Regions from separate parts of the Dehalobacter sp. TeCB1 genome, predicted to be linked through region 2. Evidence: riboswitches for the same ligand, from Rfam matches in the RefSeq annotation. Region 2 holds a riboswitch; each other region holds the start of a gene.
What was found. A riboswitch is a leader RNA that binds a small molecule or an ion and turns the genes downstream of it on or off. The one in region 2 is predicted to bind cobalamin.
Positions count from the first base shown of each region.

Region 1: linked by a shared signal. The riboswitch ahead of tnpA (IS200/IS605 family transposase) and the one ahead of cobT (nicotinate-nucleotide--dimethylbenzimidazole phosphoribosyltransferase) in region 2 are both predicted to bind cobalamin.
Region 3: linked by a shared signal. The riboswitch ahead of A7D23_RS03250 (energy-coupling factor ABC transporter permease) and the one ahead of cobT (nicotinate-nucleotide--dimethylbenzimidazole phosphoribosyltransferase) in region 2 are both predicted to bind cobalamin.

Region 1 is NZ_MCHF01000067.1:15,721-26,683, reverse strand. It holds gene A7D23_RS14545 (hydantoinase/oxoprolinase family protein) at 1-615, opposite strand, end outside; gene A7D23_RS14540 (UbiD family decarboxylase) at 656-2,023, opposite strand; gene A7D23_RS14535 (hypothetical protein) at 2,069-2,605, opposite strand; gene A7D23_RS14530 (energy-coupling factor transporter transmembrane component T) at 2,708-3,433, opposite strand; gene A7D23_RS14525 (energy-coupling factor transporter ATPase) at 3,420-4,916, opposite strand; gene tnpA (IS200/IS605 family transposase) at 5,072-5,518, opposite strand; cobalamin riboswitch at 5,727-5,907, opposite strand; gene A7D23_RS15750 (zinc ribbon domain-containing protein) at 5,965-6,165, opposite strand; gene A7D23_RS14515 (Crp/Fnr family transcriptional regulator) at 6,232-6,897, opposite strand; gene A7D23_RS14510 (4Fe-4S binding protein) at 7,216-8,430, opposite strand; gene A7D23_RS14505 (hypothetical protein) at 8,679-8,984, opposite strand; gene A7D23_RS14500 (reductive dehalogenase domain-containing protein) at 8,997-10,538, opposite strand; gene A7D23_RS14495 (helix-turn-helix domain-containing protein) at 10,944-10,963, opposite strand, start outside.
Region 2 is NZ_MCHF01000016.1:61,171-72,133, forward strand. It holds gene A7D23_RS04930 (ABC transporter permease) at 1-476, opposite strand, end outside; gene A7D23_RS04935 (ABC transporter ATP-binding protein) at 478-1,161, opposite strand; gene A7D23_RS04940 (HlyD family efflux transporter periplasmic adaptor subunit) at 1,145-2,035, opposite strand; gene truA (tRNA pseudouridine(38-40) synthase TruA) at 2,328-3,062, opposite strand; gene A7D23_RS04950 (cold-shock protein) at 3,174-3,371, shown strand; gene A7D23_RS04955 (hypothetical protein) at 3,424-3,681, opposite strand; gene A7D23_RS04960 (FMN-binding glutamate synthase family protein) at 4,083-5,573, shown strand; gene A7D23_RS15995 (hypothetical protein) at 5,579-5,752, opposite strand; gene A7D23_RS04965 (hypothetical protein) at 5,769-6,623, opposite strand; gene A7D23_RS04970 (tetrahydromethanopterin S-methyltransferase subunit H) at 6,833-7,786, opposite strand; cobalamin riboswitch at 7,947-8,123, shown strand; gene cobT (nicotinate-nucleotide--dimethylbenzimidazole phosphoribosyltransferase) at 8,227-9,345, shown strand; gene A7D23_RS04980 (accessory gene regulator B family protein) at 9,440-9,904, opposite strand; gene A7D23_RS04985 (hypothetical protein) at 10,136-10,612, opposite strand; gene motA (flagellar motor stator protein MotA) at 10,929-10,963, shown strand, end outside.
Region 3 is NZ_MCHF01000010.1:130,305-141,267, reverse strand. It holds gene A7D23_RS03265 (2-hydroxyacyl-CoA dehydratase) at 1-2,546, shown strand, start outside; gene A7D23_RS03260 (alpha/beta-type small acid-soluble spore protein) at 2,631-2,840, opposite strand; gene rlmH (23S rRNA (pseudouridine(1915)-N(3))-methyltransferase RlmH) at 2,984-3,463, shown strand; cobalamin riboswitch at 3,564-3,758, shown strand; gene A7D23_RS03250 (energy-coupling factor ABC transporter permease) at 3,891-4,631, shown strand; gene A7D23_RS03245 (energy-coupling factor ABC transporter substrate-binding protein) at 4,634-4,975, shown strand; gene cbiQ (cobalt ECF transporter T component CbiQ) at 4,959-5,750, shown strand; gene A7D23_RS03235 (ATP-binding cassette domain-containing protein) at 5,750-6,628, shown strand; gene cbiD (cobalt-precorrin-5B (C(1))-methyltransferase CbiD) at 6,648-7,856, shown strand; gene cobI (precorrin-2 C(20)-methyltransferase) at 7,853-8,554, shown strand; gene cobM (precorrin-4 C(11)-methyltransferase) at 8,551-9,336, shown strand; gene A7D23_RS03215 (cobalt-precorrin 5A hydrolase) at 9,333-10,391, shown strand; gene hemA (glutamyl-tRNA reductase) at 10,381-10,963, shown strand, end outside.

The DNA of each region.
Region 1 (10,963 bases), on a different contig from region 2:
CCTGATTTTTGGCGCTACTTCCGAAGACAGGGATACGAATACATCGGGAAGTTCTTCTTGAATGATTTCAGCCGTCCTTTTTTCATGTTCCGGATTCAGAAATGAAAAAAGATAGCAGACAGCAATGCTTTGCACACCGTATTCTTTACATTTCCGGCAAGCAGATCTTACAGTGTTTTCATCCAATTCTTTGATGGTATCGCCTTTATAGTCCATTCTCTGCGTTATTCCTAACCGCAGTCTGCGGGGGACCAATAATTCCGGCATTTCCGCTGTTAGATCCCATTGATTTTCCAATTGGGAACGGCGTATTTCCAGCGCGTCACGGAATCCCTCCGTGGTGAAAAGCGCAGTAACCGCACCTTTTTTTTCTAAGAGGGCATTCAGGGCTAAGGTGGTGCCGTGAATAATTTGTTCCGTTTCCGCAAGGAGTGGTTCTAAATCCGTATGCCAGGCGGCTGCTAATTTTTTCAAGCCAGCGATCATCCCCTGGGCAGGATTCTTATGATTGGTAGGATTTTTTACAAAGATCGTTTTGGTTTCACTGTTTTGAAACGTCCCTACGGCGGTATAGTCGGTGAAAGTACCTCCCGTATCAATGGCAATTTTAATCATACGCTCATCCCTTAATCGGTATATTTAGAACACACAACCCTTATTTGGCATATTTAAGAAGCCGTTGCACTGCTTCTCTTACTTCATCGTCCAATTGGATTTTAGGGGCGAAACCGCTTAAGGGCTTTGTGGCATCAATCCCCATTTTGGACGTACGGCTTAATTCATCCGTTGAGGGGTCAAGGGTCACACCCATTCCCAGGTGCTGCGGTAAAATGGAAACCCCTTTGTCCGCCTGTAATCTTGTGGCAAGTGCCCATAGGACTTCCTCTTCGTTAAAGACATTAACATCTTCATCCACCACAACAACCATCTTGATATTGTGGTCGACAGCAAAAGCGGCGTAAATGGCTTGCATAGGCTGCCCTTCGGCAATTTTTTTCATAGAAATATAGCAATGAAATAATCCGCAGGCGGAAAAAGGTGCATGAACTGCTTTGATATTCGGCAAAGTCTGATGCAACGCATTTATGACGTCGCCCTCTCTCTGTATGGCTACAACCGTGATATGTTCACTGCTCATCCCAGGTGTCAAGTCATGATAAAAAGCATTTTGGCGGTAGCGGATGGCTTTGACTTTGAAGACATTTTCCGTACTTCGATAGCAGGCGTAATTCGTAAACTCAGCGAAAGGACCTTCCTTTTCCCGCACATCAGCCAGTATTTCACCTTCCAGGACAATTTCCGCATAGGCCGGAACCTGTAAATTCACAGTAGCGCAGGGCGCAACTTCCAAAGGCTCACCAAAAAGCCCTGCAATTGCCCCATATTTGCCCTGGTCATACGGGACAAGGGCCATAGATCCCAGGGCAATATTGGGATGAACGCCAATCACGATGGCGGCTTCCAAGCTTTGCCCTTTTTCTTCGCTTCTTCGAAAATATTCCCAGAGTCTTTGACGGGAATGGAGTGAAATCCCTAAGGTATTCTTGTTTTTTAACTGCATGCGGTGGAAACCTAAGGTTTCCACACCGCTTACAGGGTCTTTGGCAACACACAGTCCAGAGGTTACATAGGGCCCGGCGTCAATCGGAAAATGAATTGGGATTGGAAGCTTATAGAGATCGATGTCATCGCCAGTGATACAATGTTCGGCAAAAGGAGGGTTCTTAATAACTTTGACCTCTTCGATCCGTTTTTTGATACGTTCGGCATAGGTTTCAGAAACTTTAGACGCTTCGACACCCAGTCCTTTGCCAAACCGTTCTCTGGTGCTTAAGATACTGGTCACCACAGGAAACGCACTGTTCTCTACCTTATCGAAAACCATGACGGGATAACGGTGCTCTTTTTCCAGTTCCATAATGAGGGTACTGATTTCATACGCTCTTTTAACTTCTTCTGTGACATGCTTCACTTCACCCTCTCGCTCCAGCCGCTTCAGAAAATCTCTCAAGTCCTGGCTCATATCCTAACCTCTTTTCTTAATTGCATTGTCTAACTCAAATTTTTCTTATCTGACTAAACCTGATTTTTTGATGCTATCATATATTAATTTTGTGATCACCGTGGAAAGAGGCCAACAGATAGCGATGGTAATCAATGCTTCAATTACGGCAACCTTGATGGGTAACTGGTAAATATTGATTAATCCAATACAAACAACAGCATTCCCTAAAACATTGCAGAGAAATTGGGCGAGAATGTGGTGCCACCATTTTTCCATGGAGCACTTGGCTGCGACGAATGATACGGCAAGTGACCCGATGGCATTCGCGAAGATAAAAGCAATCCACAGCGGGCTGTACCACATGGAAATTAATGCTTCGACTTCCCCTGCAATCATTCCGGCAGGCTGTTTATAAAGCAGGACGATGAGTGCCGTAAAGGAAGCCCAGACCGTACCGTTAATTAAGTACATGCCTGCTTTGCCTGTGGGAAGAAGATTGTCAATAAATCCTGTAGCTTGACAGGCTATGACAAAGACAATACCTAAAAGAATGGATCCTACGAGTGCTTTGGTGTCGGTTCTGAAAAATTTGTTGTTCATAATGTCCTCCTAAAATAAAATATTTTTTATATTTTAGTACCAGGTCAACCCTAAATCTACTTGTTCCCTCTCGTTAAATTGTTTACATGTGTTTTGGAGTTATCAAGGTACTAAGTTAACTGTAATGAAAAATAAGACAAGAACCATCATGTTGATCATTTCCCAGCTTTTTAAATGCAATTGTTTGCTAAAAGTTCGCTGCTTGCTTCGGCCATAGCCTTTTAATTCCATCGAAAGAGCAATATCTGAAGTATGCCGGACTGTACGATATAGCAACGGCATAAACGTTAACGGAAGATTTTTTATTCTATTTTTAATCCCTTCAGAGGGATAACCCCGAACAGATTGACTCTCTGAAATTGCCAGATATTCCTTTTGCATCAGAGGGAAAAACCGCTTTGTCATAACGACCAACATGGCATAGCGATAAGGAACATGCCATGATATGAGCATTAAAGCAGCATCTGTGGCAGAAGTCCAGGTCATAAACTGAACAGCAGCAAAGGTCACGGCAGCAGTGCGGGAAATACCTAAAGCAGCAGCCGGAATAGCGCCAGTATAAACAGATACGATTCCCCACTGCCAAAGAAGTTCTCCATCCCGGCAGAACAAAAGCTGTATGACAATAATTTGCGAGGCAACTAAAAGCATTACAGGTACTAGTATTTTATATTTTTTTAAATGGTTAGAAAAAATACAATCCGTAATCATTACCAATGCAATCATCCCAATTTCCTGGATCAGATTCTGCGAAAGTAAAGCTGTAAGGATCAGTGTTAAACACCATACCAATTTCGTGCGCGGATCAATTTTTTCAATGAAGGCCATTAGCAATGCCCTCCTTCTGAAAATCTAACCCGATGTCCTTCAATGTTTTTTCAAAAGAACCAATTTCTTGGGTCGGAATATCCAATACCAGACGGTGCTTATGCATCGCCACAATACGATTGGTATATTGTTTTGCCAAACCCAGGTCATGGGTAACGAGAATAACCGTTTTACCTTGTTGCTGAAATGCAGAAAGCAGCTCCATAATCAGGGCACTTTGTTCTTCATCTAAGCCTGAGGTCGGTTCATCAGCTATGATAATCTCAGGATCTCCTACTAAAACAGAGGCAATTGCCAGTTTCTGACGCTGGCAGCGGCTGAGCCTGTGAGGATGGATATCGGCGTATGCTAACAGCCCGACTTCAGCTAGAATTCCATTTACCTTCTCTTCAATTTCCCCTTCCGGCAGTTTTCTTTTTCTTAAAATAAATGCTACCTCGTCTTTTACTGTGTTTGCAAAGATTTGAAGATCAGGGTTTTGAAACAGAAAACCTATTTGACTGCGTATGGTTGCTAAATTTCTTTTGGTTAGGGGTTTGCCAAATATTTGAATCGCACCCGCATCCGGGACAAGCAAACCTTCTATTAACTTTAAGAGCGTCGTTTTCCCTGAACCATTGAGTCCAATCAACCCAATAAAATCACCGTGATTAATCGCCAAATCAATTTTTTCACATCCCTTAAAATCCCCTTTATAGGTAAAGGTTAGATCCTTCACTTCAATTATTGTTTCATCTGTTGCTGTAATATTTTTTGCTGGGCTGATTTTTTTATTTAACCGTTCTAGATAGTCATCAGGGCTGCATTCTTCTTGAATGGCTCCTTCAGCCATGATAAGAATACGATTGGTATAAGGGAGAATATCGCAGGCCCGGTCCATCACCATAATCACGGTAACTCCTTTTTCTCTGTTTAAATAAGCGATATGAGAATAGAGGTCTTGTTTTCCCTTTCCGTCTAATTCTGCGGTGGGCTGATCTAAAACAAGAATGGGAGTTTCCATCGCTAGAACACTTGCCAATACCACTCTTTGGGCTTGGCCGCCGGACAGTCCATCCGTATTTCTTTGTTCAAAACCCTCCAGTCCAACGAATTGTAAAGTTTTTTTGACTCTATGCTTAATTTCCTCCCAAGGAAGTTCCATATTGGCAATACCGAAAGCAACTTCTTCTTCTACCGTGATACTGACAATCTGATTTTGCGGCTCCTGCATCATATAGCCGATGTGATCGCACATTTTTGCTAAGGGGATTTCATTAATGTTTTTCCCCATCACCTTAATGGTGCCGTTTAACTGTCCATTGAAAAATTGAGGCGCTGCTCCGGTGATGCTATGGAGCAACATCGATTTGCCCGATGCAGCTTCCCCTGTAATGGCAATGAAATCTCCTTTATTAATGGTTAAGTCGATATCTTTTAATACTTTTTTTGTTTCCGGTGGAAAAGTAAGAGCTTCTATTTTAAGCTGTACCACAGGTTCCATAGGATGAAAACCTCCATATTAAATGCAATAAATACAAAGTCATGACCACCCGTAAAACGGGTGGCATGCTCTAGCCCTATAAGGGCTTATTGCAAGCCTGCACCTAAAAGTGCTGGCTTGCACTTCGTTCAAGCCATTCAGCATTTATTACCTGGCTAACCCCTGAAGGGGTCTTCTAACTCTTTGACACTTACCTTATCATTTATCTGATCATGCAGTTCCTGTTCTCTTACATATTTTGCTATGGTCGCTTCATTTAGTCCCACAGTACTGACATAGTACCCGGTTGCCCAGAAATGGCGATTGCCAAACTTATATTTCAAATTGGCATGCCGATCAAATATCATCATTGCGCTTTTTCCCTTCAAATACCCCATGAAACTTGATACGCTCATCTTCGGCGGAATTGATACAAGCAGGTGGATATGATCGGGCATTGCATGCCCTTCGATTATCTCTACACCTTTATATTTACAAAGCTCCTTTATTATCTGCGTTATATCTGACTTGATCTGCTTATATATTACCTGCCTCCTATACTTTGGTGTAAATACTATGTGGTATTTACACATCCATTTTGTGTGTGCTAAACTTTTATCCATAGAAATTCCCCTTCCTTTTGCTTTTTGATGGCTTGAACATTCATCATTATAGCGGAAGGTGAATTTCTTTTTTATAATTCTTTGTCTCCACCCGTGTAACGGGTGGTTTTGTGTTCAAAACGTCTACGTTTTGAACTTGCTGAAGCATTAATAAAAAAGTTTCAGTTTGAGGGACTCTAATCCCTCAAACTGAAACTTTACCGTCGCTTCATTACGTATCTTTATTGGCAGGTCTTCTGACTCATAGTTTTAACCGACTTCTGTGCCTTCCCAATTTCTCAGTGGCATTGTACAGTCATCACAACTATTTACAGCGGTGGGTCCGTCCAGGATTTGCACCTGATTCCCTATTCTTCTCCATAAGAGACACCAAAAAGAATATATGATTATTACGTATTATTCTAAATGAAATTGGAGAAAAGTCAAGAGAAAAGATGGTGCAGATTTTAACATTTGCAGCCAGAACCGCATTTCCCAGATGAACAGGCTTTACCACCTTTGACTCCATAGGCATTAACCGTTGTAAACCGCTGAGTTATATTATCATCAGTGCACTGCGGACATATTTGTTTGTCTCTTGAACTTACACTACAAAAAATTGAAAACTTGTGACCACACTTTTCGCAAATAAAGTCATAAGTTGGCATTTAATAACCTCCTAAAATATCATTTCTTCATCAATAATAAATTCATTTAGTCTAAATTGTAGATCTTTAAATATGTTTCTGCCAGTTTTTTAGGCGGCTATAATCCTGTATAATGATCCCTCCATATATTGGCCGTATAATGTTCTCAGATTTTAAGTCGCGAAATAATTTTGACACCGTTACTCTTGTTGTATCTGCAAGTTCAGCCAAATCTTGTTGATTGATAAACAGTTGCATCCCTTGTTGATCTGCAAGTGCACACAAAGTTTCGATAATTCTATGGTCTACTTTGTAAGTGTAATGTTTTTGCAGCCGACTTATGTGGTTATTACTTTTCATTGAAAGGTCGTAGAGCAACTCTTCAGTAAGCGTAAAATCAGACTTCATCAAACTTTTCATTTCCTGAATTGAAATTGCAGCTGCTACTGTGTCTTCTACAGCCGTAAATGAACCGAGAGGGGGAATACCGGTAAACAATGGAGCAATCATAAATAAATTATTTGCACCCAATACATCAATGAGAACCTCATTGCCTTCTTCGTCAACTTTCGAATATTCAACCGTCCCTGTAAAAATATATAATAGTTTCTCAATAGTGATGCCTTGTTTAATAATAATGCTTCCTTTGGGATATAACAATCTTTCTCTATGCGCAAAAACTTTCTTCCATCCATCTATTGGCGACCGGAATAATTTTGTGTGTTTCAGCCACGGTAGATCATTATCACTCATGATTACACTCCCTTGTACTTAGCCTTATACTTAGACTAATTAATATGTGAAAATGTAATTATGTTGTTTCCTTGTCTACCTAAATCTCCTGATAATTAGAGATATAGGCAGACAGAACTACCCTCATTTAATTATTTATTATTTTTTCTTCGTGGATACTGTATGCAGATAATGAACATGCTTTTTTTGCGTTATTTAATTCAACGCTGATGAATAGTTATAAAAGTTGTTTTATGTTGCTAAATAGTAAGACCATAACTAAAAATAAGATTGTCGCTGTCAAAGTACAGAAAAATACTTCCTTAGAGCCAAGGTTCCTCATAGTGTCCTTCCTTTATTCGTTAGAATACCTTGTTCCTGTTTCTTTTGGAAAAGGGAATTTACGAACCGTCTTGCTTTAATGATGATTTCATTGATCACCCCGACCGGACAAAAGTATAAACACCAAAATCTTCTGATAAACAGCGATACAACCAGGATAATGCTGAGCAGTATCCATTGCACACTCACACCCTGAAATCCGAACAGGACTCCAAAGGGCTCATAACTGCCACCTACACTCGGTGATTTAAAGAAAAAGCTTAAAATCAGCACGATCCAAACTAACATGTATTTAATTTTTTGCAGCCATGTTCCTATATTATGATTACATTTTAGTTTTCCGCCTCCGATTTTTGCCAGTATTTCCTGAATTCCTCCAAAAGGACATAACCAATAACAGTATAGATTCTTCCCGTTTAAGAAAATAATTAATGGAATCCCGACGATCAAAATATACCAAAAAAGATTTTGTTTAAAAGCTGGGAAGAATCCCATTAATCCGCTGGCAATGTTTGCAAGTGAAATTGAGCAGTTAAACCAGAAACCTGTAAAAAATATACTGCATATAATAACTACCCAGCGCAGCTTATTGATTTTCAAACGCACTCCTATAATCGTTGCAAATATTAATAAAGCCAAACCTATTTCTTTAATCCCCAAATTAATATTCTCCGAAGGCTCAGAAATATTCAAGGCAAATTGGTTTCTACCCAGCCCATGACTAGCCTGGCGGACTGCATCGGTAATTCCTCTTGATGATAGCGTAGCACTGGTCACCTTGTCGATATCCCGTCCAATTTCCAGCGGTTCATCTACAGGTTTACCTATAAATTGCTTCAGAAAATCCCCTCTCAAAACTGATTGAATATAGGATGGTGTTTCCGTAGCATACCCTACAACCCGAACTTTTAAAATGTTACCGTTGGGGTCTGTAGCCGTTAAAACAGATACAGGACCGCCATAGCCGCTTCCTTGGCCAAAAACTACGTATCCCTGCAGCGTATCCTGACCGTTGATATTCTTATAGCCTGCATAGGTCAGAGGATGAGTTTCAATTACTTCAAACTCCTGAGCATTGCTCAGCATTGAGGGTAAGAATTGCTGGACATCCATCTGTCTGCCCTTAAAACTAAACAATAATGCGATCATTAAAGATCCATAAAACATAAATAAGAACAGTTTTTTTAAATGAGCTTTAGACAAATTACACATCTCCCGGTATACCATCGTTTATTATATCCGCACTACGTGCCTTTCTCAGCACTTCCCGCCTTAATTGAAACATAGTGCATATAGTTCCAAGTCTTGTTGGATCCGGCTACAAGAGTGTCCCTCAAATTTTCTTAAACTGCTAACCACGCTTTTACGACAAACGGTTTGACTGCCCAGCGATTATATTTTTGTTTTCTCTCTGGGCAGCAAACCATTCAGCCTTACCTTAAAACTGAGAACAAAAATAATTACATTTTAGATGCATTATCAATTATTTTTGCTTTCGGTACAGTAAAAAACCAACGCCAGATCCCGACTCCTGAAATTACAGTGATTGCAGTCAAAAAGACTCCGCCCATTAAAGCCGCACGAGACTCATTTTCACCGAGACTAGTGAAAATAAATATATCCGTTAAAAAGAGTAATAAAACCCACGCACAAACGACTAACCATTTCCACCAATTTAAGCTTTGACCACGTTGCTTCGACCATGAATACAACCAATACACAGCTACTGCTGTTCCCATTCCTGCAATGAACGAATAAAGGCTCATCCGCTATCCCTCCTATTTCTTAAAGATGCCTTCCGGTATTCCGTCAAAGAACATATCCGTTCTCATCCACCAAGGCACGTCTTTATAAGTCGCCCACGTCGGAGCATTATAATCGTCCTTTGACGGACTCGGATAAAAGCTCTTTTGCCCCCATAGCATGATTTGATGTGCTATTCCGGTTCGATCTCTTACAGCCAATTCACGGCTATACTTATGCAACGCATTGTCAAATCTGCGCCACGGACACACAGAATAACAAACACCACACATATGTCTGACGGGAACAGAAGCATAATAGTTCTGACATTTTTCTCTGTCTGACATCCAACGTACCACGCCATCGTCCTGCAGTTCGGGTTGTCCGCTTGGAATAGAGCCACCAGGACATTTTTCCGCGCAAATACCACACTTGTCGCAGAAATCCTTTAATCCCATGTTGATTGGCCGATCCGGCTCCATAGGAAGATTGGTCAGTACAACAGCCAATTTTACCGAGGGTCCAAATTCAGGTGTAACCAATATGCCGGGCCTTCCCATCTCACCTAATCCGGCATCAATTGCTAACGGTGTGGGTAAAAGTTCATCCCACCCTATAATTGGGTTTCCGTTATATCTGGCAGGATAGCCCAAAGCTTTGATGAAATTCGTAAGTCTTGCAGCAGCAAGGCCTGACCGCGTATATGCCTCAAATGGACTGTAAAAAAGCGGTGTTGCTTCTATCAAATTAGGTTCATGGGGTACAGCAATGACAATTGCATATTGCCACCAATCCGGGATGTCTATGGGACCACCTCTTACCCCTCTTGGCGTTATTGGATCGATTCCTACCGCAGCTAAAATTGGAAGCATCCTGGGGTCCACGCCACCACCCCAGCCTAAGATCCACCTCGGATTGACTTTCGTAATACCCACTAAAGTCCCACCAAAGAGGCCCGCCATTTTTTTAATGAGTTTGCTTGTTTCTTTTGGATCCTTAACTTTTAATGGTTCTTTGATTACACCCTTAAAGTCCCACTCTTTTGGGTCCCCTACTAAGGGAGCAAGCATGCTGGTCCAAGCCTTGTTCCATGCAGTTGCAATCCCCCACATATCCTTATTCATTTTTTTCTCTTCTTCAGCGAGGTTCGGAAGAAGTTTGGTGAACCATGCTCTATCGCTTTCCAGTTTATCAGGATGCTTTGCGTAATATTCCTTCAATCTGGGCATTAAATTTTCTTCGCCTTTGTTGCTTAATAAAGCATCTTCCTGATAGTACAGACGACGAAAGGTTGGTGAATCAACGTCTTGGTCCACACGATTGACTGGTCCTTTAATCTCATAACCAGGCTTATCTACTCTAAATGGCTCACGATTAAAATATACTTCCCCTTGTTCTGATTCCCATCCCATCATCGTATCAATGGACTTTGCATCACCAAAGCTGCTGGCAGCAATTCCCCCGAGTGCCGCTACACCTCCAGCAAGTCCGGCAAATTTAAATAAAGAACGTCTGCTGATTTGAACGGATTTAATCTTGTCTACTACCGAGCCATTTTCTAACTGATTATTTTCCATCCTGTTCACTCCATTCCAATTTGTGAAAATAAAAAAGATAATGTTAAAAGTCCCTTAGATGCTAAACATTTGCGCTATGAAGTTCTGGTTTTTTTAGACTTGTGAGTCTATACCTTTCCTCCTTTACTTTAAAATACAGATCATATCTTAAACACGAGCGCTCGTATTCAGTGTATAGCAGTCAACTTTTTGTGTATGTTAAACAAATACTTTTCTGAATATTCAGAAAAGTAAAAGTAAAACTAGCTTTGATCAAATGATGTATTCCTTTAGGATAAGCCCCATTCTGACAACCCTAAGTATTTTTGTATAATGCAAACAAAGGAGCAATAGACTATTTCAGACTAATGCTCCCCAAAATATTCGCCTTATTATTTTATACAACATATATTATCGGGGCATTTCTTAGTTTTTGTTCAATGTGT
Region 2 (10,963 bases):
ACTCCATAAAAGAGTGCGGTTACAAGTTCCTGCCCGATAACGGCAACCTGGTTTTTACTCCGAATATCCAGGATATTGATGGCTCTGCCTGATTGGAGCAGGCTTTTATTCGATTGAAAGTACACCTCATTTTTTCCCTGAACATTGATATCTTCTTTGACTTGGTCCTGGTAAACAATATTGGTTTTGGTTAACACAGTCGGTGATACGCCTTTGATATTTTTAAGATGAGCAATGTTTTTCATATCTTCCTCGTTTAGTCCTTGTTTCAGCGGAGTACCCATTGCATTGACCGTAATTTTATTAGCGCCGAGGGAGGTCACTTGTTGACTGATGCTGTTGGTCGCACCCTGAACAATGGTTATAAGCGCAATGATTGAGGCCACACCAATGATAATACCCAGCATGGTTAAGAACGAGCGAAGTTTATTGGTGACGATGTTTTTCCAGGACATCATGATACTTTCCCACAGCATATCAAGCTCCCTCCCCCTCTGTTAAGTTTCCATCCAAAATATGAACAAGGCGTTTGGCGTGACGCGCAATATTTTGATCATGGGTTATCATAATGATGGTTCTGCCTTCATGATTTAATTTTTCGAAAAGATCCATGACCTGATTGCCGGTTTTTTGGTCCAAGGCTCCGGTTGGTTCATCCGCAAGCAGAATAGTCGGGTCGGTAACGATTGCCCGGGCGATGGCCACCCGTTGTTGTTGTCCGCCTGAAAGTTGATTGGGGAGGCTTTCTAGCTTGTCTTGAAGTCCAACACGCGTGAGAATGGCCTTGGAGCGTTTTAGGCGTTCCACGGGAGACAGACCGCTATAAATGAGTGGAAGCTCGACATTTTGCTGGGCAGTCATGCGCGGCAAAAGTTGAAAGTTTTGAAAAACGAAGCCAATCTCTTTGTTCCGTACTCTGGCCAATTCAACCTCATTCAAATCGTCGATATCGTTGCCGGATAGAAAATATTTGCCGGTTGACGGGACATCCAAACAGCCGATGATATTCATCAGCGTAGTTTTTCCTGAACCGGAGGGACCAAGAATGGATAAGGATTCGCCTGAACGGATAGTAAGATTGACATGATGCAAAACTTGAAGTTCCTCTTCTCCCATGAAGTAGCTTTTACAAACATCTTGCATCTTAAGGATTTCCGTCATTGATCTGGCCTCCTTGCATTCTGCCGCCAAAGGTCAAATTATTTGCTGTCGTTGTTTTGGGATAATAGATGGTTTCTCCTACGGCTACCCCTTTTTTGATTTCTACGGTTTGGCCGTCATTAACACCGGTAGTAATCTCCGTATGCACGACGGCATTGCGTTCCCCTTCTTTGAAGACGAAGGGCGTGTTGTTAGCGTCAAACTGGATCACTGACATGGGCAGGGTAACCACTCCGACGGCTTTTTGATTTTGGATGGTTACTTCTGCCGTCATGCCGATGCGTAGACTTGGATCTTTATTAATGTCAACAGCCGCCGTAAAGTAGGTCACACCACCTGCAACCGTACCTTCTCTGGAAATACTGCAGATTGTACCCTTCAGTTTTTTTTGAATAGCGGCAATTTCAATATTTGCTTCGTTGCCTGTCTTTATGGCAGGGAGATCATATTCATCGACTTTGATACTAATCTGAAGGTTGTCATAATCAACGATGTCCATGAGCATTGTACCGGCCATGACCTGGGACCCCTCTTCCGCGGTCAGGTTTGTTATTTCACCATTAATTTTGGCTTTTATCGCCTCACCGGTTGTTGTTTTAAGTAAGATATCTCCTTTTTTAACCGTATCCCCTTCTTGAAAATTAAGCTTTGAAACCTGCATGATTTTTTCTGACATGACGGTTTGACGGTTTTGGGTTTCAATATTTCCGGAAAATGTATAATTGGTCGTGATATCCCCCTTTTGGGCAGTTACACTATCATAGGAAAAAGGTTTTGGTCGTAAGAGGTAAGCCGACGCAACACTAATAACGACAAGGGTGATCAAGCTATAAATCATCCATTTGCGGATTTTTGATTTTCTTTTTGTTTTCATTTTAGGTGCCTCCCGTTTAGCAAGTGCCTCCATTTATTTAGAAGCATTCAAATATTTAAATATTTTTTGTTTCGCTTAGTATGAACGAAAAAGTTCAATTCAATTAATTCATTATGATTACATAATCGCCGCTCCTTACCATCTATGGCAGTGAGGTATAAGGCCATCTGTAGGCAAATAAAAAAAGCAAGAACCATACAGTTGATTCTTGCCTTTTGCTTACTCGGTTTATATTTGTTTCCTCAGTTATATTTGTAAATCTTGAATTTTATTCTCTTTGCTATAATAATGGTTAGTACTGTACATCGACTAAGCATAAACCTTTGGCTTGTGCCAAGGGCCCTGCTTCCCAACGTTTCTTTTCCTGTAAGATTTTTTTGACATCGTTCGGCTGCAACGTGCCTTTTCCTACTTCGAGCAGCGTTCCAACGATAATTCTTAGCATATTCCATAGAAAGCTATTGCCGTTAAATTCAATTTTAATAAGGCCTTTATTTTCGTTAATCAAAATAGAATTGATTGTTTTAACAGTGGATTTAGCACTGCGCTCATTTGTAAAGCTCTGAAAATCATGCGTTCCAATGAGCAGTTCTGCAGCAGTCCTCATTTGTTCCAGATCCAGCTTATCCGCTAAGTGATAGGTATATTTTCTGTTAAATACATCCCTGAATTTATTATTATTGATGGTATAAACATACGTTTTTGCTTTGACGTTATATCTGGCATGAAATCTTTCAGATACTTCTTCCATTGATTTTACAACAATATCTTCCGGTAAAAATTCATACAAATAGGCTAAGATCTTCTTGGTCTTGAAGGTAGATGTTGTATGGAAATTAGCAATGTAATTTTCGGCGTGTACCCCGGCATCTGTCCTTCCACAACCGATAACCTGAATCTTCTCCTCTGCCATTTTTGCTAAGACAGTTTCAATTTTACCTTGAATGGTCAGATCGGTATCTTTTTGTTTTTGCCAACCTTTATATTTGGTCCCATCATAGGCGATTGTCATTCTTAAATTTCTCATTTAGAGTCTGCCTTTCTATATTTTTTTAAATGTCTTAATTATCCCTAGAATAACTTACTACAATGATCAACATAATAATAATGAAACAAAAACAATTTGGAGGTGTGTTCCATGTTTGGGACTGTTAAGTGGTTCAACTCTGAAAAGGGATTTGGATTTATCGAAGGAGATGGCGGACAGGATGTGTTTGTTCATTTTTCATCTATTAAATCCCAAGGATATAAATCGCTCAATGAAGGTCAAAAAGTACAATTTGATGTAGAAAAAGGACAACGCGGGCTCCAGGCAACAAATGTAACTCTTTCTTAAAAATATATCTTTATAATAGCACTGTTTGTTTTTATACGGTGCTATTTTTCGGTTATGGTACTTTGGGGTAGGTCTCAGATGCGTTATTCAAAGCCTGAAGTGCTTGTTCTTCAGGCATATTTCCAATTATGGCAGCACATTTGTTACACAGTATTTTTCCTTTACCTTGAAAAGCACTAATACTTCTTTCATCACTGCAAGCGTTACGGAATATCGGCACATTACAGAATTCACATCGTTGAAATTCAGCATCCTGATGACCTTTAAGATAACCTTGAGCATTACTGCGTCTTAATTTTTGATGTCTCATTTTTTTCACTTCCACAAAAAAGTTAATGTTATTTTGTCCAAAATCCAAGTTCTTGAATAAGGGAAAAGAAAAAGGGTTCGGAATCGAACCTCTTAGTTTTACTTTATTAATCTAAACTCATTATAACATAAAAATGTTTTCTTTACTATAACAGCCGAGCTTGCATCAATCAACCATTCTAGCATGGACACGGGTATTATTAGGTATTTATCTATTTCTTACCGAAACCAAAAGAGAAATAAAAGGCAGCCTTTGGTTATGGTATGTTATGGATATCTAGAGGTGGCAAATAATAAAAGGTATCTTTTTAAAATTTAGGATAAGAATAATACTGTTCATTAAAAATAATAAAAAGGTATTCGAACTCTTCGAATTAAGCATTACACGTGAGGTGATATTACATGAATAAAGATTCGGGAGATTTCAGTTTTTCTTTTAAGGCTCTCGGCTCCATTGCAGCCATTTTAACAGCTGGTTACGCCATAGGACATCACAAAGAACAAAAGTCCCTAAAAATCCGCCGCTCAAGAAATCGAAAAATAATGCTGGCATCTTTACCGCTAGCTTTATTAACTACCGGACCACTAACGCGTAAGTTAATTCAAAAAAATGTAGCAAAAGCAATTACTATTTTAACAACAGATGAATACGGTAAAAACGTCATGGAGCTATGGACTGCCATTCATCGGGCCGGTGTTCAAAACATTGTTGAAAACAACTTAAGGGCAACACAAGGGACAACGATTAACAGGCCAATTGGCAGTTCAAAAAGGTTTGACGGGTTCGATAACCTTATGTTTGTTCCACCTCAAATGACGATGCTCTCTAAATCAGGCGATACCGCAGTTGACATGAAAGTGACACTGGGCCCTAAGGCAACCAAGCCTCTTACGGTCAATATACCTCTTCTTATTTCTGGAATGGCTTATGGAATCGCTCTAAGCGAGCCAGCAAAAATAGCTTTAGCCAGAGGAGCAAAACTAGCAGGGACAGCTACAAACTCCGGTGAAGGCCCCTATCTGAAAGAAGAACGCGATGAAGCGGATAAATATATTCTGCAAATTGCCAATTGGCCATGGGGATTACGCACGGATCAAGAGATTGCCTCTGCGGACATGCTGGAAGTACATATTTCGCAAGGAGGGCAGAAAGGCGTCTTCTATGTAGCTCCGGATGAAATTAAAGGCAAAGCACGTAAACTTATGGGCTTATCCCCCAATCAAGGGATATCGGGTCTACCTGCTCCTCCCGGTGTACAAAGTGCCGCAGATTGGCCCATACTGGTCAATAACCTGCGTAATAAAGCGAATGGAATACCTATTGCTCTGAAATTGATGTCCACAGACAAAATTGAAGAAGATTTAGGTTTAGCTGTAGATGCAGGGTTTGATGTCATTGCCGTCGACGGAACGCAAGGCGGATCGCTTGTTTCCAACCCCACGATGCAGGATGACTTTGGAATTCCCAGTCTCCATGCGTTAGTTCGCGCGGTCCGTTACTTACAAAACCGCGGAGTTCGAGAGCAGATAAGTCTGATTGTCTCTGGCGGCTACTTTAATCCCGGAAGCTGTTTAAAAGCACTTGCGCTTGGTGCCGATGCTATTTATCTGGGTACCGTCCCCTTATATGCCTTAGCCAACAAGCAGCATCAAAAAGTAATCCCCTGGGAACCTCCTACAGTCCTTGTTAGCTATGCATCGAAATATAACAAAAAGCTAAACATAAACTTAAGCGCTGAAAGAGTATCCAATGTCTTACGTTCTATGGCTGTTGAAATGGAACAAGCCATTCGTGGCTTGGGGAAAGCTTCTGTTAAAGAGCTAAGCCCTAGCGACTTAGTGGCGCTTGATACGTTCTCTGCTGAATTAGCAGGGGTAAAAAGAGCATATTAGTTTAATTATAAACCTAGAATTTGCTTGAATTCTTCTTTTAACTGTTTCTTAAACTGTAGATTCGGCTTCACGGTTACCTTATTTTCGCGCAATTGAGGCAGAATCTTGAGGAACCCGTAGTATTCTTTTTCAGCTGTTTCAATAATTTCCTTTACCTTATAAGATTTTCGCATATTCATCAATCCCCTCCCCCTCTTAAATATCTCGTTCACGATTAATTACCAATTCCTCATAGGCTTCGTTGTTATGACAGATGTTGTTCCAGATACTATCGATGATCATAGCATCGACCTGCTGAAACAGATACTTTTCGCTTTGAACGTAGATGATGGCGCATATCTCACTTCTAAAGAATAAGGGAACAGCCATAATTGATGCGTCGTCGCTGATCCTAAAGTCCTTATTAATAATCGATTCCTGAGCCAGCTCCTTTAATGTGGCTCTATTCACAATCGGTACATTATTATATGAGGCAATCTCTTCAGATACAATCAGATAATTGCAGTGTGTCTTTCTAATAGTATATAGTTTAAATTGGATATTGATTACCTTTGTTATACTTTTAATAAAATATGGATCCGTAATTTCTTTTCCAATGTTTTTAATATCTTCAATCATTTCCATTATCGATGCGTTATTTAAGATTCTTAATATCCCCATCAAGGCAACACTGATTTCATTCAGCATGGCATTTTTAATAACAGCAGACTCAGACAATATAGCCTCCATGCTAAGCTCTCCATAAGGTGTTTTAATGCCAATTGTTTTAAAACTTATAAACGGCAGCTTAATCATTAATAACCATAATAAAATATATAAGACGATTCTTATCGCTTGAAATACGGGTGCTTGAAGAATTTGGGCAAAAACACCTAAATGATCTATATTTATCCCTACAGGATTACTTAGAAATAACTCCTCACAGAAATAAAGGCCAATGAATATTGCGATCAGTGCGATGAATATCCCCCATATTTGTCTGGCATTTAGCCGTTTTAGCTGATAAAGTGTTTTAGACAAAAACATTTCAAATATGTCTTTTATAATCAAATTATTGCCCTCACTTTTATCCGATTACAACATCGGTACCAATATATGGTAAAGTATAGTCAAAAATAACTCCTTGTGAAAAAGTAGAAATAATTTCTAATATATAAATATATAAACAGCTCCTTCCAGGCAGTATCCTCAACAGGATCCACTTCAGAAAGGAGCTGTTTGTCCCATACATTCATTTACAAAATTACGACAATTGTTTTTTATTTCGTTTTATCGAATTCTACCAGTTTCTGTGCGAAATCATAAAAATATTTATTCAACGGATGAGTAGGATTAGCCGGCAGCTCCTGGCTTTCGTCATAAGCCAAAGTTGAAACTATCATCGAAGCTGCCGCTACAGCAGGCAGTACGCTTGGAGCCGCTTTGATCGGACCATAAAATAAGAAATCGCTCCACAGGACGGCCGATACTGCATGCACTGCAGCATTCATGGCGGAAAAGCCTTCCCCACCCCACATCTCCCGACTTTCTTTCCACATATACGTCCCATTAGCAGGAGCTGATCCAACCGGCCAACCGGTTTCCGCTTTGATTTGTTTGCCTGCCAGGGATGAAAAAGAAATGGACGGAAGATTCATTACTGTCGTATCGATTAAGACCGAGGCAAAATCTTTCGCTCCAATGGCTTTCAGCATTTCACGGCATGCCTGTACCCTGCCGGAAGGAGTCTGGTTCGTTTCATCGAATACTTGCAGGACCACGTGTTTGATTTTCAATTCTTTTAATGCCGCTGCCTGGCCGATGCTGTCTTTATCCCAGGGTGTAATGCTGTTATATAGAATTTTGTCCTGAATACCAAGACTGGCAGCATATTCTGCCGCGTCAAGACGCGCTTTTTCGCCCCAAATGTCTATAGCAAAAGGGCGGTTGCTGATTGTAAGATAAAAATCAATATATTCCTTCATTTCATCTGCGGAAACCGCTGTCAAAGCTACTATGGCAGGTATCCCTGTCTGATCGGACAGCTCTTCCTGCCTGAGAATGTATGAACGGGCTTTTTCACGGTCAAATTTCCTGTCACGGCGGCTTTCCAGAATACGGTCTCCGTTATGAAACATTGAAGATATAAGCAGAGGCGGATTATCTCCAGCTTGGCCACCGACAATCATGTCACAGATGCGGCAAACTTTTGGTGTTAAGTCATATTTAAACATTTCTTCTCCCATATCTGTTTGGATGATTTAGCAAATCGTATTATACCATATATCATTAAAAATAACCATTAATTAACAGTAATTGCCAAATTGAGTGAGTATTTTGAATTAATTAGACTTGACTTTATTGATGATTTTCGTTATCTTAATAGAAGTTAAATATATTTATATAATCTTAGGTGCCCCACTAAGGGAGAATAGGAAAATCGGTAATAATCCGATACGGACCCACCACTGTATAGACGAGTCCCCGCTGATCCACTGGCGTATGCTGGGAAGGTGCGTTCAGGACGTTTGAGTCTGAGTCAGGAGGCCTGCCTAAGAGGTAAAAGTCTTTCCTGGGTAATGGAAAGCGGCGGTGATGACGGCAAAATCCCGACCACAAGAAAATTTGTGGCGGGGTTTTATTTATTTTTAAATATTTTATTGGAGGTTTTTAAATGAGCAGTCTTACAAAATTTCATGGTTTGGAAAATTTAAAAAATGCGACTGGGCAGGAACTTGAAATTGCCTTGCAAGAACTGATGGGCGGAATCAAAGCGCTCGATCAGGAAGCCTTGGCAGGCATGCAAAGCCGTGTAGATGCGAAAATTAAGCCCCTCGGAAGCTTAGGTGTCTTAGAGGATATTGCACAACAGCTCGCAGGCATATTTGGCACCACGCATCCAAAAATCAATAAAAAAGCAGTCCTTCTTATGGCCGGAGATCATGGTGTTGTCGTCGAAGGCGTCAGTGCTGCACCTCAGGAAATCACGAAACAAATGTTCTATAGTTACCTGAATGGCGGTGCCGGCATTAATGTCCTCGCCCGGAATGCCGGAGCAGATGTTATCAGTACGGACATCGGCATTGCCACCCCATTGGACGCTCCTGAGCTTATGGCCTACCGGGTTAAAAACGGAACAGACAATATGGCGAAAGGACCGGCAATGACCCGTCAAGAGGCCATGCTTGCAATACTGACAGGTGCAAGAATTGCGGCCAATGCGATTGACTCTGGTGTTAATCTGTTAGCAACAGGTGAAGTCGGTATTGGCAATACAACGCCGAGCGCTGCCTTGATCTCTGTGTTTACCGGTCACTCTGTTGAGGATGTTACCGGCCGCGGAACTGGCTTAAAAGATGATGCCCTGATTAATAAGCAAACCGTGATTAAATGCGCAATCGAAATTAATCAGTGTAATCCTGACGCTCCAATCGATACCCTGGCCAAAATTGGCGGACTCGAAATTGCTGCGCTCGTTGGAGCAATCCTCGAAGCTTCCTATCAGCATGTACCAATTATTCTCGACGGCATCATTTCATCTGCTGCAGCAATCACTGCAGCAAAACTGGCACCCCTGTCCACTTCCTATATGATTGCTTCTCATAGTTCAGAAGAGCTTGGACAGCATCTAGCTCTTCATCAGCTTGGGCTCAAACCCAGACTTGACTTCCATATGAGACTTGGAGAAGGCACAGGTGCCGCTCTGATGTTCCCGATGGTCGAGGCAGCCCTTAAAATCGCTGATGAAATGGCCACATTTGAACAAGCTGCAGTTACCACTGGAGACTTCTAAAATCTGCAAAGAAAGATGAAAAAGACATGTGCGAAATAATCCGTGCATGTCTTTTTTGCATAATCATCGATAACGGAAACTCTTGATAGTTTAATTAGATCCCAATCTTTTGCATCAGCTTGTCACTTGCTAATACAAAATTCTTGCCGATAGCTGTCTGCATAAACGCCTGAAAAAAAATTCCGATGTTTGCAGGGATAAGGATCACTTCGATCAATGGATATACGTTAATTTGAGATGCGATCCATCTGGCAGCCAATGACAACCCGGTAAAGAAAGCCATGGAAAAAACCAGACAGCGCCGGTAGCTGGAACAATGAGAACCGCCGGTAAATACCCGTAAAGCCAAAGCGGAAAATATTATCACGAGCGTATACACAATGGTACCGAATATTGCAGATACCCCTACGGTTAGAATTAATTCGATTATTACTCCAAGAAGCAAGGCTAAACCATATTCTATTTTCGCTTTATGGACAGCGTCCATTTCTTCACCTTTTACCATACGATTTGTCAAATGATGTGCAACACCCTCGAAATCAAACAATTGTTCACCCATCCTCCAGTCCGTGTTTAGGAAAATCGTTTAGGAAAATGATCCAAGATCAATTACCTTTCTGTGGATAATGTAGAAAATATAACCATACAAGATATATAATTCTATATATCTTTGGTATTTCCTGCTAAATTGTTTGTTGGAATTACATAATAGTCCTATATGAAATGCGCATATAAAAAACGCCTCGTATTTTTTACGTGGCGTTAATCTTCGATATTATGCTATTTATTATTACACACCTTGGTTTTGCTCAAGATTATATTTGAAATCTGCGACACGTTGGACATAACTATCTGGATCAGCTGAGCCGCCGTCTTCCATCTGCTTTTGACAGCCTTCAAGGCCGTAGTGATTAGACAACAGCATCAGATCAAAGACGAACTCATCGGCATAGCCCCGAGCCGCCCAGTAATTCCTGTAGTATGCCAACTTTTCAATCTCTGATTTTGCGGTGTCAATGGTGATATTATCAATTCCTTCTGCCTGATAAACTGCTAAAACCAACGCATACGATAAATTGTTTTGCTCACAAAGACTCCGGATCGCGCCCTGCGGGTCTTCCGGCAGGATGCCCTGACCTGCTGGGATCTCCTGAACGGTAGCAGACTTACCTTCTGCTTGTTGAATGGAATGAGCACAAACGGATATAAGGATAACGAGAGGGATGATAACGGATAAACTACGAATAAAACCTCTTCTCATAAACATGATGCCCACACCTTCCCATATATTTATTTCCTGGATACCTCAATCCCCTTTCGCGAAATACAATAAAGTTCTTCATTCACCGTTCATATATTCTTATATATATTCTCTCCATAATATATTGTTTTTAATAGAAAAATAGTTTTGCTATCATATTTTTAAGGATATTTTTTAATTAGACGCATTTTGTCGTGGTGATCTGATAACTGGTTTATTAAAAATTTTAATTAATTATCTGGTTAAAGAATCCGCATAATGTTACAATATTTTTATCCTTCGCAGATTATTTGTAGATAAAAATTTGATAAAGGGTGTAAGAATGGACATTTTTTTAATTATTGGAATCGTTGTAGG
Region 3 (10,963 bases), on a different contig from region 2:
ATAATTGCCTGCTGACGGTCAACCAATTCTCGGACGGCAGGGAGTTTCTGACAGGAAACCGCTGCGAACGCGGAGCCGGACTGGAAAGCACCTCTGAGGATATTCCGAACCTTTTTGCCTATAAATATGAGCGTCTTTTTGCCTATAAACCACTGAAGAAGGAAGAAGCAGCCCGTGGCGAGATCGGGATTCCACGGGTCCTGAATATGTATGAGCATTATCCGTTCTGGTATACGCTGCTAACGGAGCTCGGTTTTAGAGTTATTTTGTCCGGCCGCTCCTCGAAAAAGATATTTGAGCTCGGCATGGAGACCGTAGCTTCCGAGTCGCTGTGCTATCCGGCCAAACTGGCCAACGGGCATATTAAGGACCTTCTGAACAAAGGGGTCAAGCGGATTTTTTATCCGTGCCTTCCGAGGGATGAAAAAGAGCTGGCTGGTGCCAATAATAATTACAACTGCCCGATTGTCACTTCTTATCCGGAATCCCTTCATGCCAATGTGGATGAAATAAGGAACAAAGAAGTTGCGTTTATTTTCCCGTTCCTGCCGATTGATGATATGGCACGTTTAAAAGTTCGGATCTATGAAGAATTTAAAGCGATAGGTATAACACGACAAGAGGCAGCAAGTGCTGTAGATAAGGCTTTTGCCGAAAGAGATGCTGTTCGCCAGGACCTCAGAAACAAAGCGGAAGAAGTATTGGACTATTTGCAAAAGAACAACCTGAAAGGCATCGTACTTGCCGGTCGGCCGTATCATACCGATCCGGAGATTAACCACGGGATTCCAGAGATGATTACCGGTCTGGGGATCGCTGTGCTGACTGAAGATTCTGTCGCTCATCTTGGTCAGGTGGAAAGGCCTCTGCGCGTCCTCGACCAATGGGTTTACCACTCCAGGCTGTATGCGGCAGCAAGTTTTGTGGCAAGCAGGGATGACTTGGAACTTGTCCAATTGAATTCGTTCGGATGCGGACTGGATGCCGTCACCACGGATCAGGTTCAGGAGATACTGCACCAGTACAGAAAGACCTATACCCTGGTCAAAATTGATGAGATCAATAATCTGGGCGCTATTCGTATCCGGATACGGTCATTGCTCGCTGCAATGAAGGAAAGAGACAAAAAAGAAATTCATGCGCATAAGCTTTTTGAGACACCCAAAAGAGTCATGTTTACAGAAGAAATGAAGCATGAGTATACGATTCTTTCTCCGCAGATGGCACCGATCCATTTTGAACTGATTGAAGAAGCCACCCGTTTGGAAGGCTATAAGATAGAGATTCTGCCTGATGTCGAGATGGATGTCGTCGAACAGGGACTTCTGCATGTGCATAACGATGCCTGCTATCCGTCAATCTTAGTTGTCGGTCAAATTATGGCGGCGCTGAAATCAGGCCGTTACGACCTAAACAAGACGGCAGTTATCATGTCGCAAACAGGCGGCGGCTGCCGGGCCAGTAATTATATTGGCTTTATCCGTAAAGCCTTAAAAGATGCCGGCATGGAACAGATTCCGGTTATTTCCCTTAATGCCGGCGGTCTGGAGTCCAATCCCGGGTTCAAACTTTCCATGAAGATGATCAAGCGTTGCGTGATGGCTACGGTTTATGGCGATCTGCTGATGCGCGTAACCAATGCCATACGACCCTATGAGAAAAATAAAGGAGAAACGAATGATCTCCTGGCCAAATGGCTGAAGGACCTGAAGCCGACCCTGGCTGCGATGAACCTGCGGGAATATCACCGGAATATCCGCCGGATTATCAAGGACTTTGATCATATTGAAATCTCCAATGTCAAAAAACCAAAGGTTGGAGTGGTTGGCGAGATCCTCGTCAAATTTCATCCATTTGCCAATAACTTTATTGTCGATGTCCTGGAAAAGGAAGGCGCCGAAGCCGTTCTGCCGGACCTGATGGATTTCTTTATGTACTGTGCGTATGGAACGATATTCAGAAGAAAAGAACTCGCTGGCTCACTGAAAAGCGAGCTTATCAGCCGCTATATTATCTGGCGGTTGGAAAACTACCGCCGGGTAATGAAACGCACTCTGGCGAAGAGCAACCGTTTCCATCCTCCCAAATCGATTTATGAGTTGGCCGATATGGCCGGCAAAATCATGCATCTCGGACATCAGACCGGCGAAGGCTGGTTCCTGACCGCGGAAATGCTGGAACTGATAGAAAGCGGAGCAACAAACGTCACCTGTCTGCAGCCGTTTGCCTGCCTGCCAAATCATATCACGGGTAAAGGGATGGTCCGCGAACTTAAACGGCGCTACCCGCTGGCGAATATTGTGCCAATCGATTACGATCCGGGTGCCAGCCAGGTGAATCAGATCAACAGAATTAAACTGATGCTTTCAGTCGCTTTCAAAAATATGGAAAAGGCGGCAGCAGTCAATAATGCCAATACAAACAATAGAAATAAAATGAATAACAACGCCGGGCAAATGCAATCTGCACCCGGCGAGGGAGCGGCAGCTTTGCATAACACTGAAGAAGGTACAGAGCAGTCGTATTCCGAACAGAAGATTATATAACAAAAAACCTCTTCAGTATTGTAGGCTGAAGAAGTTTTGAATATTTATTGAAGTAGATTAGGAATACTAAATGAGTCCGTTATTCTATTTCATCTGCTGTTTGGCATAGGCGATCATTTTTTTGACCATCTGGCCGCCGATCGGGCCTCCTTCCAGACCATTCTGTCTGGCAGTAACATCGCCTTTATAGTGATCGTTATTTTCCCTTACAAAATCAAGATGGCCGATTTCAGCCGCAGCCTCCATTTTTAGATTCTGCAGCAGCTTTTTTTTGCTTTCATTTGTTTTGCTCATTTTTTTTCACCTCCATCAATATTATTAACACTTTTGAAAAAAATCTTCATTGTAAATAATCCAATATCAGAGAGATTTAACCTTCAAGTTTTTGATTGCAAATGTTTGGAGCAAACATAGTGACTGGAGTTGGAGAAAACATGCTGCAGATCAAAGTTCTAGCGGTAGGGAAAATCAAAGAAAAATATTTAAAAGAAGGGCTGAAGGAATACGCCAAGCGTCTTGGCGCGTACATCCGGCTTGAGATGATTGAAGTTGAGGACGAACCATGCCCCGAAAGGGCATCAGCTGCCGACGAAGCAAGAGTAAAACAGAAAGAAGCTGAAAAGGTTCTTAAATTAATTTCACCTCAGGATTATGTGGTTTTGCTGGATCTTCTGGGAAAGGAACTTTCTTCACCCGAACTTGCCGTTTTGTTTGATGAAAAAGGGCTTTCAGGCCAGAGCCGGATCACTTTTGTGATTGGCGGATCTCTTGGTACGGCAGATGAAATCCGAAAACGCGCCGATTACCGGTGGTCGTTCTCGAAGCTTACCTTTCCGCACCAGATGATCAGGCTTATCCTGCTGGAGCAGATTTACCGGGCGTGCAAGATCAGCAAAGGGGAACCCTACCACAAATAGAATTGATGGAGGTAAAGATACTTCAATTAATATGTTCAAGGCTAAAGTAAAAATAATATTGATTCCTTGTCGAAAGAGCGATATAATGAATCAGGATTAAAACTGAATAGGCAGAACAGGTGTTGAATGAAGCTGATAAGCGTACCATTCAATGAATAAGGAAAGTCGGGTAGAAGCCCGCGCGGTCACGCCGCTGTGAAAGTGGAGTTCTTCAGGTATACCACTGGGAAACTGGGAAGGTCTGAAGATCGATGATGCTTAAGCCAGAAGACCTACCTGTTTTAGTGTCTCACCATATACTCTACGAGTGATAGAGAGGGGGATGTTATGTGCAAGACTACCGAGGAAAACTTCCTAGCATATGAGCCTCTCGACGTAAGATGTTGAGAGGTTTTTTGTTTCATATCTTATATAGGAGAGTTTGACGATGATAAATAAAAAGATTTGGATAATGGGTCTCGTACTTATGTTTATGTTCTTGCCCCAGCAGACATATGCCATGCATATCATGGAGGGCTTCCTTCCTGCGGGTTGGTGTATTACCTGGGGTGCTTTGGCAATACCTTTTGTTCTGGCAGGTTTTTTTTCTATCAGAAGAACTGTTGGAGAGCATCCCAAAACATTAATGCTTTTGGCGATGGCAGGCGCCTTTGCTTTTGTTTTGTCTTCCCTGAAGATTCCTTCCGTTACAGGAAGCAGTTCGCATCCTACGGGGGTTGGCTTTGGCGCTATCTTGTTCGGACCAACCGCAATGGCCGTAATTGGCCTGATCATACTGCTGTTTCAGGCTGTTTTACTGGCTCATGGCGGATTGACAACATTGGGAGCAAATACTTTTTCGATGGGCATTGTGGGGCCGCTGGTGGCTTTTGCTACATACAAAATTGTGAAGAAAGCAAATGGACCGCAGTGGCTTGCCGTGTTTCTCGCTGCCGCACTTGGGGATTTATTAACTTACGTCACGACATCGGTGCAGCTTGCACTGGCGTTTCCTGCTGGAACAGGCGGCGCTATGGCATCACTTACCAAGTTTTTAGGTATTTTTGCCTTAACGCAAGTACCATTGGCGATCAGTGAAGGTATTTTGACAGTGCTAATATTTAAGGCGATTTCATCCTATGCCGGGGATGAGCTTAAAGACTTAAAAATACTTTCAAAGGGGGTCTGAAAATGTCTGTAGAAACGATGAAACCGAAGAATAAAAATCGGGTTATCATCACAAATATTATTTTAATTACGATTGTCATAGCGCTTGCTGTTGTACCCCTCATTGTGCAAAAAAATGCGGAATTTGCTGGAGCTGACAGCCAAGCTGAACAAGCTATAACAGAACTTAACGGGAATTACCAGCCCTGGTTCTCACCGATTTGGGAGCCGCCCAGCGGAGAAATTGAAAGCTTGTTGTTTGCGCTTCAGGCAGCTGTCGGAGCAGGTGTTTTGGGCTACGGGTTAGGTTATCTGCGGGGTCGTAAGAAAAAGGAAGAACCGGTAAACAATGATTTACATCGATAAATACGCTTATTTATCCAAGCTTAAACAAACAAATCCATTGCAAAAGCTAGTCTTAGCCGTTTCGGTTTTGGGGGTCTGTCTCTGGGCTGATTCCGTTGCGGTGTCAATCTTGACGCTCCTGATCATGGGGTGGTATACCGTTTGCAAAGGTGGTACCCCTGTTGGAATTTTTATTAGACTGATGCTTGTCCCGCTTTCCTTTTTAGTGATCGGCGTTTTAACCATTGCGGTCAATGTTTCAGGGGACAAAGATGTTTTTGTATTCTCTGTATATGCATTTGGCATGTATATCGGGGTGTCGCAGTCCGGTATTCTAAGTGCGGCAAATCTGTTTTTTAAAGCGCTTGGCGCGGTTTCCTGTCTGTATTATTTATCGCTGAGTACACCAATGGTAGACCTGTTGGCAGTTCTTCGGAAGCTTAAAGTTCCAAGACTGATGGTTGAATTGATGGGACTGATCTACCGGTTTATTTTTGTATTTTTGGAAATGGCAGACACCATGTTTACGGCACAGAATTCCCGCTTGGGCTATGCGGGGCTTTCTTCCGGATACCGTTCATTGGCGGCTCTGGCTTCGTCACTTTTTATCCGGTCTTATCAGAGGGCGGATGAACTGTATATTGCGCTTGAAGCCAGGGGATATGACGGTGAGCTCAGTGTGATCCATGAGCAGGCGGAGACTCATTGGACAGAATATATTCCGATTGTGCTGATTAACCTATTCCTGATTGCAGTTGCGCTGTTTTCCAAACAATTGACAGGAGGCTTGCTATAATGGCCGAAAATGGCTTGATTGAAAATGTGGAGGCTAAAAATATCTTGGAAGTCAGAAATCTCCACTACATCTACAGTGATGGAACCCAGGCCTTAAAGGCCCTGTCACTCGGGATTAAACAGGGGAAAACGACGGCAGTCCTCGGAAGCAACGGTGCTGGAAAATCAACGTTGCTGCTTTCCTTTAACGGCATCAATAAGCCTTCAGGCGGCGAAGTTCTATTCAAGGGCCTGCCGCTGGATTATTCAGTAAAAGGTCTCAAACAGCTTCGAAAATCTGTTGGCATTGTTTTTCAGGATCCGGACAAGCAGTTGTTTTCAGCCAGTGTCTATCAGGATATCTCCTTCGGCGCGATGAATCTAAAGCTGCCTGAGGAGGAAGTCCGCAGAAGGGTGGATCTAGCCATGAAGAGAACCGGGATATCCCACCTGAAAGACAAGCCCACACACAGCCTCAGTTTTGGCCAGAAAAAACGTGCAGCCATTGCCGGCGTTCTGGTGATGGAGCCGGAAGTGCTTATTCTGGATGAACCGACCGCAGGGCTTGACCCACTCGGAGTCAGTGAGCTAATGAAGCTGCTCAGAAAACTGCAAATTGAGCTGAATTTGTCCGTCGTGATCTCAACGCACGACATCGATATCGTACCACTTTACTGTGATTATGCGTATGTCGTCGATGACGGCAGGCTTGTAATGGAAGGTACGCCTCAGGAAGTGTTTTCGCATCCGGAGGAAATCAGAAGGATTAATCTCAGACTCCCAAGAATTGGGCATCTTATGGAGATTTTGCATGATAAAGACGGCTTTGAATTTGCCCAGCCTGCCAATACCATATCTGAGGCCAGAAAAGCTTTAATTAACTGGAAAGATACAAACTGATTGAAGGAATATAAAAATAATGAATCATGACATCCACCATCTAAACGATGAACAAAACAGTCCACAAAACAATCCACAAAACAATCAATCCGGTGAACTCTTTGTCATCAAACAGAATAAGAGGCTGAGATGCGGCTTTACTACGGGATCCTGTGCGGCTGCTGCTGCCAAGGCTGGGGCGGTAATGCTGCTCTCAGGAGACCTGTGTACAGAAATAGCCATTGCGACACCGAAGGGAATACCGGTTGCGATGCAGGTGCTGGAAGTTCGGAGAGACAGGGACCAGGTGACGTGTGCTGTAAAAAAGGACAGCGGCGATGACCCAGATGTGACCAACGGCATCCTTATTTTTGCGACGGTCGCCAGAGCGAACCATAATAATATTCAGGTCGATGGCGGCCAGGGCGTCGGCAGAATCACTAAGCCCGGGCTTGCCTGTCCTATAGGAGAACCGGCCATCAATCCTGTTCCCAGAAGCATGATTATGGCGGAGGTGGCGAAAGTCTGTGCCGAGTACGGTTATGAGGGAGGCCTGGAAATTACGATATCAGTTCCGGAAGGGGAGGCCATTGCCAGAAAAACCTTTAACCCGCGGCTGGGCATTGTTGGCGGAATCTCTATTCTGGGAACAATAGGGATTGTCGAGCCGATGAGCGAAAAGGCCCTGATCGATACGATTCGACTGGAGATGAATCAGCAGAAAGAAAAGGGCTGCAGAGATCTGCTGGTCTGCCCTGGAAATTACGGTGAAACTTTTGTCCGCAGTACGCTGGGGCTGGAGAGTTCTCTGATCCACTGCAGCAATTATATCGGTGAAATGCTGGATTTTACTGTGGAATTAGGCTTTGACGGCCTGCTGCTGATCGGACATGCCGGAAAATTGGTCAAGCTGGCAGCGGGCATTATGAATACCCACTCCCGCTATGCGGACTGCCGCATGGAAGTTATCGCCGTACATGCTGCCTTACACGGCGCAGGGAAGGAGACAGTCAAAGAAATTATGGCTAGCCTGACAGCGCCGCAGGCCGTTACGGTATTAGACCGGCACGGGCTTAGAAGCCAGGTATTTGAGTCCATCATGTTAAAAATTGATGAATATGTGAATTACCGCCTGCAGAATAAGGTGAAAGCCGGTGTGATCCTGTATTCCAATGAACAGGGTATCCTGGGCAAAACACCGCAGGCGGATGAAATAGTCAATAAAATAAAAAGGATGAAGCCATCATGAAAGCAGCATTATACGGAATAGGCGTAGGTCCGGGAGACTTTGAACTGATGACCTTAAAGGCCGTCCGGATCATCAGCGAGACAGAGCTTATTGCTGTTCCGCGCACGGATGAAAAAGAAATGACCGCCTGGAATATTGCCAAGCAGGCTGTGGACCTCTCCACAAAAGAAATACTGGAACTTTACATGCCGATGACACGGGATGCCCAAATGCTGGAGCAAAGCCATCAGGAAGCAGCTGAACAGATCATTGACCAGCTCAAACAAAACAAATCTGTGGCTTTTCTTACGCTGGGGGATCCATCGATCTATTCCACATATATTTATCTGCATAACCGGGTTTTGGAAGCAGGCTATGATGCCCGGCTGATTCCGGGGGTCCCGTCCTTCTGTGCTGTAGCAGCAAGACTCAATGTGCCTCTCTGCGAGGGTGCCCAGCCGCTGCACATTATCCCCGCATCCTATGAAGGATCCTTTGATTACCTGGACTGGGGCGGAACCAAGGTGCTGATGAAATCAGGAAAGGAATTTGGCAAGGTTAAGGAAGAGCTTATCAGCAAAGATCTGGTTAAGCATACCCAGATGGTGGAATGCTGCGGGATGCCGTCAGAGAGAGTTATAAAAGATATCAGTGCAGCCGAGGGGAAAGCAAGCTATTTTTCCACGATCATTGTGAAAGAAAAGGAGATTGTCAGATGATTTATTTTATTGGGGCCGGTCCGGGCGCGGTAGATTTAATCACGGTTCGCGGAAAGACGCTTTTGGAACAGGCCGATGTTGTGATTTATGCAGGCTCGCTGGTCAACCCGGAGCTATTGAATGTTACGAAGAAGGAATGCACCGTTTACGACAGTGCCGGGATGACACTGGAAGAGGTGCTTGCTGTGATGGTTCCTGCCACCCGGGCAGGTAAACTGGTCGTGCGTCTGCATACCGGCGATCCAAGCATTTACGGGGCGATCCGTGAGCAGATGGATCTGCTTGATGCCGAGGGCCTGTATTACGAAGTCGTACCTGGAGTCAGCTCGTTTTTCGGAGCTGCTGCCTCCTTGAAGAAGGAGTATACATTGCCGGATATCAGCCAAACTGTAATTATTACCCGCATGGAAGGAAGAACCCCGGTACCGCCTAAGGAAGACATTGCTCTCCTGGCGTCGCATCAGGCGACCATGGCAATTTTCTTAAGTACAGGGATGCTGGAAAACTTAAGTACCAAGCTTATGGAAGGCGGTTACGCCGCTGACACTCCGGCAGCGATTGTTTATAAGGCAACCTGGCCGGATGAGAAGCAGTTCCGCTGTACGGTAGGGACATTGGCGAGAACAGCTAAAGAGAACCATATTACCAAAACGGCCTTGATTCTAGTGGGCAGATTTTTGGGAAACGACTTCGAAAGATCTAAACTTTACGATCCGGCATTTACGCATGAATTCCGGGAAGGAAACGATCCACTGCCTTCTTGGACCGAGGATTTGAAATGAAGATAAGCATCCTGGCTTTTACCGCCAATGGAGTCGCTCTCAGCCTGAAAATAAAAGAGCTGTTGGATGCTCAAGGTAATCATACCGCCTGCTATCAGCCGGAAAAACTTACCGGGGCCGTCAATACAGCCGGCATGGCAGAGCCCATTGCCCCGGATTTAAAGGTGTTCACAGGCAGACAGTTTGCAGAAAAAGATGCGCTAATTTTTGTTGGGGCCTGCGGGATTGCCGTCAGGGCAATCGCCTCCTTTGTTCAGGACAAGACGAAAGATCCGGCCGTTTTATGTATTGACGAAAAGGGACGGTTCGTTATACCGCTCCTCTCCGGCCACATCGGCGGCGCCAACATGCTGGCGGACAGGATATCCGAAGCGCTAAACGCAATCCCTGTGATAACGACTGCAACGGATATAAACAGGCTTTTTTCGGTCGATGAATGGGCAGCTTTCCATGACGCCTGGATTTCGGATCTGAAAGCAGCGAAAGAAATTTCGGCACGACTATTGGCAGAAAAGCCGGTCGGGTTTTATAGCGAGCTGGACATAGAAGGAGAGATGCCGCGTTTATTGGAGAAGAATGAAAACAACATGGATATTGGCATTTGTGTTTCTCTGAATGACAGATTAGAACCCTATCCCATAACGCTGAATATCGTTCCCCGGACGGTGTATCTCGGAATTGGCTGCCGAAGGGGTACGCCGCTGCAGCGTATTGAGGATCTTGTCCTTGAGCAGTTGAGCAGGAACAGCATCAGCTTTCAGGCCATTGCGGGTATTGCCAGTATTGACCTCAAAACAAAAGAACAGGGGCTGCTTGATTTTGCCGCAAAAAATAATCTGCCACTGCATTTTTTTAGTTCAGATGAACTTCTTTCCGTACCAGGCAAGTATACAGAATCGGAATTTGTAAGTAGTATTACCGGTGTCGGCAATGTCTGTGAGCGGGCTGCCTTAATGGTAAGCGCAGGCGGAGGGCTGATTAGCCGAAAAGTATCCGGGAATGGTGTAACAATAGCTCTTGCTCAGAAGGAATGGAGGGTTAGCTTTGAATATTAGAATGATCGGGATCGATCATGAAAAAGCATCATTAAAGGAACGCGAAATGTTTGCCTTTACACCGATTCAAAGCAGACAGGCCATGGAGGCTGCTGTAAATAATTATGGTGTGGAAGGCGCTGTAATTATATCCACCTGCAACCGTACGGAGCTATGGGTCAGCGAAAATGAAGGATCTCTAGTTAATTTGAAAGAAATTCTCTACGGTCTGAAGCGAATTGAGAAGGAAGACAGGGATAAATATGAGCGCTTATTTGTTATTCGGCAGTCCCGTGAGGCCTTTGTTCACCTCTTTCAAACTGCCTGCGGATTGAAGTCTCAGATTTGGGGAGAAAGCCAAATTTTGTCCCAAATTAAAAAAGCCATTGAAGAGGCCAGAGAGACAGGTACTGCTGACCTTTATCTGGAAAAACTTTTTCAGATGGCCATAACCTCAGCGAAGAAGGTAAAAACACAGATTCAGCTGACGACGACGGATGTATCGGTAGCAACGAAAGCTCTGGAGCGGATCCAGGAAGTCTTTCCTGACTTGGGGGAAAAGCGGTGTCTGGTCATTGGCAACGGCGAAATGG